3 regions of the Sphingobium olei genome follow, and region 2 is predicted to be linked to each of the others. Evidence: predicted binding sites of a transcription regulator. Region 2 holds the regulator's gene; each other region holds the start of a gene.
The links. Region 2 encodes LexA, which represses DNA repair genes until DNA is damaged. Its sites were predicted from a motif close to GTTCCNCNCTTGTTCT; they were not measured.

Region 1 (4,283 bases), on a different contig from region 2:
AAACCACGCTCACGAAACTGTCCATCACCCGCTTGCGGCCGGCGGTCTCGAAGTCGATCTCCAGCTTGTTGCCTTCGATCTCCGCCACCGTGCCGTAACCGAATTTCTGGTGGAACACCCGGAGGCCAACGGTCATGTCTTCGCGGCCCTTGTTGCCCAGCGATACCGCCGAGGCGCGGGCCTCCACGATGCGCACCGGTTCCCGGCTGAACTGGCCGGAGGATTGCGCCCGCTGCCAGCCCGGGCCGCGCCCCGTGCCGCGCGCGACATTGGCGAAGGGGTCGTCGCGTTCCGACCAGTTGGCGCGCCAGAGCGACGCGCCGCCGCTCATGCTGCTTTCCTCCTCGACATGCTCTGGCGGCAATTCGCCGACGAAGCGGGAGGGGATGGAGCTGGTCCACTGGCCGTAGATGCGGCGATTGGCTGCATGGAGGATGGTGCAACGCTTGCGCGCGCGGGTGATCGCGACATAGGCGAGGCGGCGTTCCTCCTCCAGGCTGTTGAGGCCGCCTTCGTCCAGCGCCCGCTGCGACGGAAAGATGCCTTCTTCCCACCCGGCGAGAAAAACATGGTCGAACTCCAGCCCCTTGGCGGCGTGGATGGTCATGATTGTGACTTTGCGCTCTTCGGCCTGCGCCTCATTGTCCATCACGAGGCTGACATGCTCCAGGAACGCGCCCAGCGTCTCATATTCCTCCATGGCGCGGGTGAGTTCGGCCAGGTTTTCGAGCCGGCCGGCGCTCTCGGTCGAACGCTCCGCCTGGAGCATGGCGGTATAGCCGCTCTCGTCCAGTATCTGCCGCGCCAGTTCGGCATGGGGGAGCTGCGCCGCGCGGTCGCGCCAGCGAGCGAGATCGCCGATGAAGGCGCCCAGCGAGCGGCGCGCCTGCGGCGTTAGTTCGTCCGTGTCGAGAATGCGCGCCGCTGCCAGCGTCAGCGGCACGCCTTGCGCGCGGGCGAGGCGATGAAGCTTCTCCACCGCCTTGTCGCCAAGTCCGCGCTTGGGCACGTTGACGATCCGCTCGAACGCGAGGTCGTCGGCGGGCTGGTTGACGAGGCGCAGATAGGCGAGCGCGTCGCGAATTTCCGCGCGCTCGTAGAAGCGGAAGCCGCCGACGATGCGGTAGGGCAGGCCGATCTGGATGAAACGGTCTTCGAACTCGCGGGTCTGGTGCTGCGCGCGGACGAGGATCGCGACTTCCTCAAGCGATGCACCGCTGCGCTCGATCGCCTCGATCTCCTCCCCGACGCGGCGCGCTTCTTCCGGCCCGTCCCATATGCCGACGACGCGCACCTTTTCGCCCACGTCGATGTCGGTCCAGAGCGTCTTGCCGAGGCGATTGCCGTTCTCCGCAATCACGCCGGACGCCGCGCCCAATATGTGGGGCGTGGAGCGGTAATTCTGTTCTAGCCGGATGATCTTCGCGCCCGGAAAGTCCTTTTCGAAGCGGAGAATATTGGCGACCTCCGCGCCGCGCCAGCTGTAGATGGACTGGTCGTCGTCCCCCACGCAGCAGATATTCTTGCGCTGCTGCGCCAGCAGACGCAGCCAGAGATACTGGCTGCTATTGGTGTCCTGATATTCGTCCACCATGATGTAGCGGAATTTCTGCTGATATTGCTCCAGCACGTCGCGATGCGTCTTCAGAATCGTGGGAACGTGCAGCAGCAAGTCCCCGAAATCGCAGGCATTCACGTCGCGTAGTCGTGCCTGGTAGGCGGCATAGAGCTTCTGCCCCTTGCCATGGGCATAGGCTTCCGCTTCGCCGGCACCCACCTCCGCCGGGGTCAGGCCCTTGTTCTTCCACTGGTCGATCAATCCGGCAAGCTGGCGGGCGGGCCAGCGCTTTTCGTCGACGCCTTCCGCCTGGATCAACTGCTTCAGCAGGCGAAGCTGGTCGTCGGTGTCGAGAATGGTGAAATTGGATTGCAGCCCGACCAGTTCCGCATGGCGGCGCAGCATCTTTGCGGCGATGGCGTGGAATGTGCCGAGCCAGGGCATGCCCTCCACCGCATCGCCGATCATCGCGCCGACGCGCGCGCGCATTTCGCGCGCGGCCTTGTTGGTGAAGGTGACGGCCAGGATTTCTGACGGCCATGCGCGGCGCGTGGCGATGAGATGGGCAAGCCGCGCCGTCAGCGCTGCCGTCTTGCCTGTGCCCGCTCCTGCCAGCACCAGGACGGGACCGTCCGTGGTCAGCACCGCTTCCCTTTGTGGCGGATTGAGTCCGCGCAGATAGGGCGGATCGTCGGGGGAAGGAGCGGGAAGGGTCATGACGGACAACTAGGGTCGAGAGAGTTCAGGGGCAAGGGCGAGGCGGGGGCGAGGCCCTTGCGGCGAAGGCTCTTCTATGAGAACAAAAGGCGAATCATGCAAGGAGAGGATGATGGCGACAGGTGGATGTCAATGTGGCGCGATCCGCTATGAGGCGACAGGCGAGCCGGCCTACAGCGCCTTGTGCCATTGCGCCGATTGCCGCAGGAGCGCCGGGGCGCCGATGGTGGGATGGGCGCTGTTTCCGGAAGAAGGCGTGACGATCACGGGTGAACCGGCGCAGTACCAGTCGTCCGAACATGCGACGCGTCATTTCTGCGGCACCTGCGGCACAGGCCTGTTCTACACCAACCCTGCGGTGTTCCCGGGATCGATCGACATACAGACGGGCAGCCTGGACGATCCGGCTTCGCTTCCGCCACAGGCGCACATCCAGATGGCCGAAGCCGCGCCGTGGATGGACAGGGTGTCCGACCTGCCGAAATATGACCGCTATCCGGAAGGACCGTCCGGCTAGCCGTCGCGGGTCAGGCACATCCGGTCGCCGGCATAAGGAACGACAAGGCTATCCTTCTTGTTCTATCCCTCGCCTGAGCGGGCATAAGGGGCAGAACATAGGAAAGGATGATCCCGATGCGCGCATTCCTCTTGGCAAGCGCCGCCCTCCTGAGCATTTCCACCGTTGGCAGCGTGGCCGTGGCGCAGGGCGCGCCGGCTGGACAGCCGCCCGCCGATGCCGCCGCTCCACCGACCGGCAGCGATCCCAGCGCGATGCCCGCACAGCCCGCCAATCCTGGCATGGGCACGCCTGGTACGCCAGGCTCGCCCGCCATGCCCAGCCCCCCGGCGGACCCCAATACGGGCCAGCCGACCGGTGCCGTGCCACCGCAAACCGGCATGGTTCCCGCGCCTGCGGACGCACCGCGCGACCCGGCGGCTCCAATGGGTTCGGCGAACAATCCCGTCACCGTCGGCGGCAACATGACGCCGCCGCCGACCGAAACCAAGGATTATCCCCTGTGTTCGCGCACGGTTCAGGACAGCTGCGTCAATCCCGGCGAGGCTCGCAAGGCGCGCGCACGCCGCTGATCCGCTGAGCGGCGTCAAATGAGAAAGGGCGGCTCCCGTTGGGCCGCCCTTTGTCGTTCACGCTGGCGTAGCGTTCATTCTTCCGCCCTCAGCAGCGTGAGCCGCGCCTTTCCGACATCGCGGACCGCATCGATGGCGAACCCCTTTACCGCGACATCTTCCCGCCGGTCGGTTTCGATGCTGATCCAGGTCGCAGCCGTCGTCCATCCCAATCGCGCCAGCTTGCCGAGCGCCACCTGGCCCGCGCAGCTTTGATAGGGCGGGTCCATGAAGATGAGGTCGAGCGGCTTGCCCGCCGGACCGAGGGACAGGACGCTGCCGGCGCGAATGTCCGGGCGAATGCCCAACCGGTCGCCATTGGCGCGGATCGCATCCAGCGCTGCCTTGTCCTGCTCCACGAACAGGCAGGATGCCGCGCCGCGCGACAATGCCTCGAACCCCAGCGCGCCCGATCCTGCGAAAAAATCGCCCACGGACAGGCCTTCGAACGATCCCAGCCGGCTGGTCAGCATGGAAAAGAGCGTTTCCCGCGTCCGGTCGCCGGTCGGACGGGTGGCGTCCCCCTTTGGCGCAACGAGCGGGCGGCCGCGCCACTGGCCGGATATGATCCTCATTTCGCCACCGCCTTCAGGCTGTTGCGGAACTGGATCAGGTCGTGCTGGCGCACTTCGTCCACCGCGCCGGCGGCCATATCGCCGAGCACGAAGGGACCGTAGGCGGTGCGGATCAGCCGGTTGACCTTGAGACCCAGATGTTCGAGCACCCTGCGGACCTCGCGGTTTTTTCCTTCGGTCAGCGTCATTTCTATCCATTGGTTGCGGCCGGTGCGCCGCTCCAGATTGGCCTCGATCGGGCCGTAGCGGATGCCGTCGATCTCGAGGCCGTCGAACAGATCTTCCAATTGCTGCTGGCTGACCTC
Region 2 (4,283 bases):
CGCGCGAAGAGCCAGTTGAAGAGCGCCGTGCGCGCGCCGCCGATGTGCAGATAGCCCGTGGGCGAGGGGGCGAAACGGGTCACCACAGCCTTGTTCATTCCCGTTGCACTTCCGCTCATATTCTTTGACATTCGCCTTGCCGACCCATGGATGCGACGCCCCCTAGCATGGCTTTTGCGCCGCGACAAACGTCCCTTCGGGCGGGGGCTGCGCAATGGCTGACCACGGCCCGCGCCGCAGCGGAAGGATGGCTGGAAGAGGAACGGGAGCAGGTCGGCCTGTGGGTGCCGGTCGCGCTGGGCGCAGGGGTGGCGGCGTGGTTCATGCTGCCCAACGCGCCGATGTGGCTGGCACTGTGCTGCGGGATGCTGGCGCTGGCGTGCATCGGCGCGATGCTGCCGGCTGGCGGACGGGTGCGGCGGATGGTCATCATAGGCGCGACGCTGCTGTGCGCCGGATGCCTGCTGGTGTGGGGCAAGGCGGCGGTGATCGGCGAGAGGCCGCTTGCCCGCGCGGTGTTTGCGCGCGTGATGGGAACGGTGGAGTCGGTGCAGGACGTGCCCGCGCAGGACATCGTGCGGGTGCGCGTGCGGCCCGTCGACGCGCCGGACCTGCCGAGCCTGGTGCGGATCAACATCGCGAAGGCGGACGTGCCGGCGGGGCTGGGCGAAGGCGCGACGATCCGGTTTCGCGCACGGTTGATGCCGCCCGCGCCGCCGAGCGTACCGGGCGGATATGACTTTGCAGCTCGCGCTTATTTCCAGGGTATCGGCGCGACCGGCAAGGCGCTGAAGCCTGTCGAAGTCTTGCGTGCATCGGACGCGGCCCCGCCGCTGCGCGCCCGGTTGTTCGGCCATATACTTGAGCGCGTGGATGGGGCCGGGGGTGGGATCGCCGCCGCGCTGGCGACGGGCGATCAGGGCGCGATCGCCGAGGAGGATGCCGAAGCGATGCGGCGCAGCGGGCTGGCACACCTGCTGTCGATCAGCGGCTTGCATGTGACGGCGCTGATCGGCGCGGTCATATTCCTGCTGATGCGGACGCTGGCGCTGAGCCGGCGCGCGGCGTTGACACTGCCGTTGATGTTGATCGCGGCGGCGGGAGGGGCGCTGGCGGGCATCTTCTATACCTGGCTGACGGGTGCGGAGGTGCCGACGCTGCGGTCCTGCGTCGCGGCCTTGCTGGTGCTGGGCGGGCTGGCGATGGGGCGGGACGCCATGACGCTGCGGCTGGTCGCGACGGGCGCGCTGGCGGTGCTGATCTTCTGGCCCGAGGCGCTGGTGGGGCCGAGTTTTCAGATGAGTTTCGCGGCAGTCACGGCGCTGGTGGCGCTGTCGGAGCATCGGGCATTCCGCGCCTTTGCGGCGGCGCGCGACGAGAGCGTGTTTCGCAAGGGGTTGCGCATGTTAGCCGTAACATTGGCGACCGGGGTGGCGGTGGAGCTGGCGCTGATGCCCATCGCGCTGTTTCACTTCCATAAGGCGGGTATGCTCGGCGCGTTCGCCAATCTCGTGGCGATCCCGCTGACGACCTTCGTCGTTATGCCGCTGGAGGCGCTGGCGTTGACGCTGGACATTGTAGGGCTGGGCGCGCCCTTCTGGTGGTTGACGGGACGAGCGCTGGACCTGTTGCTGGGAATCGCGCATGGCGTGGCGGCAAGTCCGATGGCGACGATGCTAGCCCCGGCGACAAGCGACGCGTTGTTCGGCGGGATGATCGCCGGCCTGCTATGGTGCCTGCTCTGGCGCAGCCGCTGGCGATGGCTTGGAGTGCCGCCGGTGCTGGTGGGGATGATCCTGACGCTGACGGCGCGACCGCCCGACATCCTGGTCACGGGCGATGGACGACATGTGGCGGTTCGGACTGACGAGGGCATGGCGCTGCTGCGCGAGCGGGCCGGGGACTATGTGCGCGACATGCTATCGGAAAGCGCCGGCTATGACGGAGAGCTGGCGGCGCTGGCGAGTCTGCCCGGCGCGCGTTGCTCGCAGGATTTGTGCGCACTGCGCATGGAAAGCGGAGGGCGGCGATGGCGGTTGCTGTTCACGCGCAGTGACATGCTGATCGAGCGGCGGACGTTCGCGCGCGATTGCGCGGCGGCGGATATCGTGGTCAGCGACCGGGCCTTGCCGCGATGGTGCAAGCCGCGCTGGTTGAAGATCGACCGCCGCCTGCTCGCCCGCACCGGAGGGCTGTCGATCGCCCTCGCGAGCGGCGATATCCGCACCGTTCGGCAACCGGGCGACGCGCATCCGTGGATCGCGCGCCAGGTCCGCCGCGGGCGACCTCAATTATACCGACGAAGCAGCCCGGCGAGCTTGCCCTGAATGCGCACTTGGCGCGGGTCGTAGATTTGCGGCTCATAGGCCGCGTTGGCCGGATCCAGGCGGACCTTCGCGCCTTCGCGACGGAAATATTTGAGCGTCGCTTCGGCATCGTCGATCAGGGCGACGACGATCTGGCCTTCGCGCGCGACTTCAGTGCGCTGGATGAGCGCGAAGTCGCCATCGAGGATGCCGGCCTCCACCATCGAATCGCCCGACACTTCCAGCGCATAATGATCACCGGCACCAAGCAGCGCGGCGGGGACGGACAACATCGTCTGCCCCTCCATCGCCTCGATCGGGACGCCGGCGGCGATGCGGCCGTGCAGGGGGATTTCGATTACGTCGTTGGCTGCGATCGGGAGCGCGGGCGCAGCCTTGGGCTTCAGCGACACGACCGGGGCGGGCGCGCGGTGCATGGCGTCCGGCAGCTTCAGCACTTCGAGCGCGCGGGCGCGATTGGGCAGGCGGCGGATGAAGCCGCGTTCCTCCAGCGCGTTGATCAGCCGATGGATGCCCGATTTGGACCGCAGGTCGAGCGCGTCCTTCATCTCCTCGAACGAGGGCGATACGCCGCCTTCGTCAAGCCGGGTCTGAATGAAGCTCAGCAATTCCTGCTGCTTGGGCGTCAACATCGCGATCCTCCATGGAACGTATGAGGAACGCATAGGAAACACAAAGTGGTTCGTCAAGCAAAGAACCCGCCGAATTTGACCCAGGTCAATCTAGCGGGAGGATGGTCACCCGGTCGCCAGCCGAGGCGGGAGGGGAGCCGGCGGGACGCAGGATCAGGCAGTCGGCTCGCGCCATGGCGGCCGTGGCGGCGCTGTCCTGCGATGTGACCGATACGATGCCGCCCTCGGCGCGGAAGGCGCGCAGATAGTCGTCACGCTCGCCTGTCGCGGGAAGCGGTGAGGCGAGCGGTGCGTCGCTGCTGCGCGGCAGGGGGCGGGCGGCGCCGCTGATGTGGCGCAGGAGGGGTAGGAGGAAGAGCGTCGCAGTGACGAAGGCGGAAACCGGATTGCCGGGCAGGCCAAGGAAGAGCGCGTCCCCGAGCTTGCCAGCCATCAGCGGCTTGCCGGGACGCATACGGATTTTCCAGAAATCGAGCGCGCCGCCAGCCTGCTCAAAAGCGGGGCGGACAAGGTCATGATCCCCCACCGATGCGCCGCCGGTGGTGACGATGATGTCCGCCTGCGCAGCGCTGGCGAAGGCGGCGGTCATCTGCGTTAGATCGTCGGGCACGATGCCCATGTCGATGACTTCGCATGGCAGCGCCGCCAGCATCGCAGCGAGCATCGGCGCGTTCGAGGAAGGGAGGAAACCGGGCGGCACCGGCGCACCGGGCGGCACCAGCTCATTGCCGGTGGAAAGCAGCGCGACGCGCGGTCGGCGGCGGACGGGCAGCGCGCCATGGCCGGCAAGGACCGCCGCCGCGACCTGCGCCGGGCCAAGATGAAGCCCGGCCTCCAGCAATATCGCACCGTCCGCGAAGTCGGATGCGGCAGGGCGGACATGGTGCCCGGACGGTAGGGGATCGTGGCTGGCGGTAAGGTGGTCGCCATCGCGCGTGGCGTTTTCCTGGATCAGGACGGCGTCGGCACCCGGCGGGAGCGGCGCGCCGGTGAAGATGCGGACGGCTTCACCCGCGCCGATAGCTTGAGGCTGGGTCGCGCCGGCCGCGCTTTCACCCACGACGCGCCAAGGGCCTGGCCAGTCCGCCGCGCGCACGGCATAGCCGTCCATCGCCGAGAGATCGGCCCAGGGCTGGTCGCGGAGCGCCAGAACGTCATGAGCCAGCCAGCGCCCGGCCGCTTGCACCACGGGCACTTGTTCCACCGCCAGCGGCGAGGCGAGGGCGAACAGGCGCGCCTGCGCCTCAGCGACCGGGAGCAGGCTCATGGCGTCCGCCGCCAGCCGCCTGACTTGCCACCGGTCTTGGATTCGAGGCGAACGCCG
Region 3 (4,283 bases), on a different contig from region 2:
CGTCATGCTCGACGACGATGACGCTGTTGCCGAGGTCGCGCAGGCGTTTGAGGGTCACGAGCAGGCGGTCATTGTCGCGCTGGTGCAGGCCGATGCTGGGTTCGTCGAGGACGTAGAGGACGCCGCTGAGGCCGCTGCCGATCTGCGAGGCGAGGCGGATGCGCTGGGACTCGCCGCCCGACAGGGTGCCGCTGGTGCGGTCGAGGTTCAGATAGTCGAGGCCGACATTGTTGAGGAAGCCGAGGCGCTCGACGATTTCCTTGAGGATGGCGCGGGCGATCTGGTTCTGCTGGTCGTTGAGTTGCGCGGGGAGGGTGGAGAAGAAGCCCAATGCGTCCACCACCGAGCGGCGGGTGGAGATGGAGATGTCCTCTCCCGCGATCCTGACCGCGAGCGCTTCGGGCTTGAGGCGCGCGCCGTGGCAGGTTTCGCAGGGCTGGGCGCGTTGGTATTTGGACAGTTCCTCGCGCATCCAGGCGCTGTCGGTTTGGAGCATACGGCGGTTGAGGTTGCCGATGACGCCCTCGAACGCTTTCTTCACCTCATAGCTTTTGCGGCCGTCCTGAAAGCGGAGCGTGACCGGCTTGCCGCCGGTGCCGTGGAGGATGATGAGCTGCACCTCGCCGGGGAGGTCGGCCCAGGGGGTGTCGAGGCTGAAGCCGAACTCCTTCGCCAGGGAGCCGAGCACCTGCATATAATAGGGGCTGGGCGGGTTGGATTTCGCCCAGGGGACGATCGCGCCCTTCTTCAGGGAGAGGGCTTCGTTGGGGACGACCAGTTCGGGGTCGAACTCCTGCCGCTCGCCCAGGCCGTCGCAGGCGGGGCAGGCGCCCTGGGGGGCGTTGAAGGAGAAGAGGCGCGGCTCGATCTCCGGAATGGTGAAGCCGCTGACCGGGCAGGCGAATTTTTCGGAGAAGACGATGCGGTTGGCGGGGATGGAGGCGCCTTTCATCTTCTTGTCGGATTGCGTCTCGTCCTCGCGACCGGGGACCACGCCATCCGCCAGATCGACATAGGCGAGGCCGTCCGCCAGCTTCAGCGCCTGTTCGAAACTGTCGGCGAGGCGCGTGCCCATGTCAGAGTCTACGGCGAGGCGGTCGACGACGACTTCGATGTCGTGCTTGTACTTCTTGTCGAGCGCGGGCGCGTCCTCGATTCCGTACATCTCGCCGTCGATGCGCACGCGGGTGTAGCCCGCCTTCTGCCATTCCAGCAGCTCCTTGCGATATTCGCCCTTGCGGCCGCGCACGACGGGGGCGAGCAGATAGAAGCGGGTGCCTTCCGGCAGGGCCATCACGCGATCGACCATCTGGCTGACGGTCTGCGCGCTGATGGGGAGGCCGGTGGCGGGCGAATAGGGAATGCCGACGCGCGCCCAGAGCAGGCGCATATAGTCGTAGATTTCGGTGACGGTCGCGACGGTCGAGCGGGGATTGCGGCTGGTCGTCTTCTGCTCGATGCTGATCGCCGGGCTGAGGCCCTCGATATGTTCGACATCGGGCTTCTGCATCATCTCCAGAAACTGGCGCGCATAGGCGGACAGCGACTCCACATAGCGGCGCTGCCCCTCCGCATAGATGGTGTCGAAGGCGAGGGAGGATTTGCCCGATCCCGACAGGCCGGTGATGACGACGAGGGAGTCGCGGGGCAGATCGACGTCCACGCCCTTGAGATTATGCTCGCGCGCGCCGCGGACGCTTATGTGGGTCAGCATTCGCTACAGCTCTGCTTCTGAATATGGGTAAGGCTCATGGGGCGATGTTCTATCTTCGTTCCTGACGGGGGTCTAGGGCGAAGATAGGGAGTAGGGTCGCGAAGGAAAAGGAGGCATCCGACGCGCGATTGTGCGGTCCCGGCGCAGGTCGTGGTCCGGTTTCAGGCTCCGGACTGGACCCTTGATGGGAGTCACGCGCCTCCCATCAACTTCGCTGGCGGACAGGCATTATAGGTTCGTATCCGTCCATCTGCCTATAACTGGATCATTATGGAGGATGATCGACAATAGAGTTGAGAAGATGTCGAACCTGCGTAATATTCATGGCGGGGGGTCCGGGGGACCATTATGAACAGGGGAAGAGTAGGGGCCGTCACAGCCCTGTGTTTTGTCGTGAGTGCCTGCGGTGAGCAGACGGGGCGGCCGGCCTTTCTATCGGACCGCGGCGTGAGCAAGGAAGTCGTCGATGCCAAGGGCGACGAGCCTACGGGTGACGGGCTACTCTATCAGTTCAAGCTCGCGGCGGCTGCCGCCAAGCCGACCGTCGCCAGCGGCCAATTGAGCGTGCCCGATACCGCGCGACAGCGCGCGTTCATGGAAGCGGGCTTCGCGCTGATCCTGGCGCGGTGCAACGGCTATATCCTCGCCAAGGCCGACCGGCAGCGCGGCGTCAACGTGACGCGAGACGCGTTCGCCCCGATCACGGCGCTGGCGACGGGCATCGTGGCGCTGGTGAGCAGCGGCGAAAGCGTGGACAGCGACGTACTGACGGCGCTGTCGCTGGGCACCACCGCCGCCAGCGCGGGCTTCCGCATATACGAGCAGCGGTTTCTGTTCGGCGCGGAGAATGTCAATTCGGTGCGGCGGCTGGTCCTGAAGGCTCTGACCGACAATGCCGACGAAGCGCTGCGCAAGACCGACGAAGTGGCGAAGCAGATCGCAGCGGAGAAGGCGCGGGGCGGCGCGCAGCAAAACCGGGAGGCGCTGAGCTATTCCCAGGCAGTGATATACCTGATCAACAACCAGTCCATCTGCTCGCCCGGCCATATATTGGAACTGGTGAACGGTGCGATCAGCGCGGGCAAGATCGAGTCGATCAGCTCGACGGACAGCAAGCCCGCTGCCCCGGCGAAACCGGAGGATGGCGGACAGGCGGCCGCCGGTGGCGGGGGCGCTGGAGCCGGCGGAGGCGGGGGCGGCGCGGCCCTGCCGGCTGCCGGTGCGGGGCAACCGGGCGCCGGTGCAGCTCAGCCAGGCGCGGGCAATCCGCCAGCGGAGGGGGCCCAACCGCCGCCGCCCCCTGCGCCTGCCGGTAGCCTGAACGTCGTGACAACCACGGTCGCCCCGTCCTAACGGCAGCCCCCATGTCGTTCATCCTTCGTCGCCCGCCGTTCGTCCCGGCGCGATGGCGTCTGGCTTGTGGAACCGGCGGGTTGTCGAAGGGGTGGGGCGGTGGCGTGTCGCTGGAGTAGGATGCAGGCACAGGGGCGGTTCACCCGAGGTTCAGCGCCGATGGCGTCGTTTCGCCCCTGACGGTTTTCCTGCATCCGGTGTGCCCGACAGCGCCTGGATACGCCCCCGGCCTTCCCTTGCGCCGGGGGCGTTTTCATTTTCATTCCATCGTTGCGATTCCCGCTTTCCGTTACGGCATGGCTGTCGTTCGTTTGGCGGCAGATGTCGTTCGTCGTGCCGTTCGTCTGGCCCGGCCGGCGTTTCGTCGGTCGCTTCGTCGTTGGCCGACGCATGTCGCGCCCGGGTCGAAGCGGACGCGCGGCGGGCGGTCGGCGAGGCTAGAGAGGAAGGGCGAACGGGGACGGACGCTGTCTTCCTCCAGACCCTTTGAGAGCGTCCCCCCGTTCGCACCCGGAGCCCGCGGCCCCCTAATCGCGCGGCACCGGCCAAAGAAGGTTTTTGAGGAGATACGCCCATGTCCATGTCGTTCAAGATCGCTGCCATCGCCAGCGCTACCGTCGCCCTTGCCCTGACCGCCGGCGCCGCCGGTGCGGCCGGGATCAACGACTTCCAGTCCAACGGCCGCTCCGTCGAGGTCCGCCATGGCGACCTGGACCTGACCAAGGCGGACCAGCGCCAGCAGCTGCAGACGCGGATCAGCCGGGCCGCTTCGCGGGTCTGCTCCAAGGGCGGCCTGAACGAGCAGCAGGCGTGCCGCAAGCTGGCGATCGCGCAGGTGCAGCCGCGTATCAGCGCCGCGATCGCCCGCGCCGAGACGAAGGAGCGCTATGCCGACGCGACGCCCGCCGCGCGCGAGGCGCGCACGGTCGTGGGGAACTGACGGCGGCGATGCTGTTTCCCGGCGGCTGGCCGGGGCACGAAGGCGGAAAGGCCCGGCGGAGGACGCCGGGCCTTTTTGGTCACCCTGAACTTGTTTCAGGGTCCATTTACTGGATCGCGCCCTGGCTTATTGGGCGAAATGGATGCTGAAACAAGTTCAGCATGACGAATGACGCTACGACGGCCCTGGCCGATGTCATGCTGGGCTGATCGGGGCCAGCTTTTTCGGAAGGCAGCGGGGCCGCGGATCAGGTCCGGGGTGACGATGCGGGACGCC

Region 1: the regulator LexA is predicted to act here: its motif matches at 2,355-2,370, upstream of ACFQ24_RS02335 (ATP-dependent helicase).
Region 3: the regulator LexA is predicted to act here: its motif matches at 1,761-1,776, upstream of uvrA (excinuclease ABC subunit UvrA).

The regions. Positions count from the first base shown of each region.
Region 1 is NZ_JBHTLS010000009.1:70,010-74,292, forward strand. Features, by position in the region: gene ACFQ24_RS02335 (ATP-dependent helicase) at 1-2,275, opposite strand, end outside; gene ACFQ24_RS02340 (GFA family protein) at 2,388-2,792, shown strand; gene ACFQ24_RS02345 (Fe-S oxidoreductase) at 2,909-3,364, shown strand; gene rsmD (16S rRNA (guanine(966)-N(2))-methyltransferase RsmD) at 3,439-3,978, opposite strand; gene ACFQ24_RS02355 (pseudouridine synthase) at 3,975-4,283, opposite strand, start outside.
Region 2 is NZ_JBHTLS010000126.1:60,341-64,623, forward strand. Features, by position in the region: gene gltX (glutamate--tRNA ligase) at 1-98, opposite strand, end outside; gene ACFQ24_RS12190 (ComEC/Rec2 family competence protein) at 168-2,327, shown strand; gene lexA (transcriptional repressor LexA) at 2,288-2,959, opposite strand; gene ACFQ24_RS12200 (molybdopterin molybdotransferase MoeA) at 3,045-4,226, opposite strand; gene moaC (cyclic pyranopterin monophosphate synthase MoaC) at 4,223-4,283, opposite strand, start outside.
Region 3 is NZ_JBHTLS010000135.1:325,589-329,871, forward strand. Features, by position in the region: gene uvrA (excinuclease ABC subunit UvrA) at 1-1,714, opposite strand, end outside; gene ACFQ24_RS21390 (hypothetical protein) at 2,162-3,067, shown strand; gene ACFQ24_RS21395 (UrcA family protein) at 3,642-4,007, shown strand; gene ACFQ24_RS21400 (LytR/AlgR family response regulator transcription factor) at 4,283-4,283, opposite strand, start outside.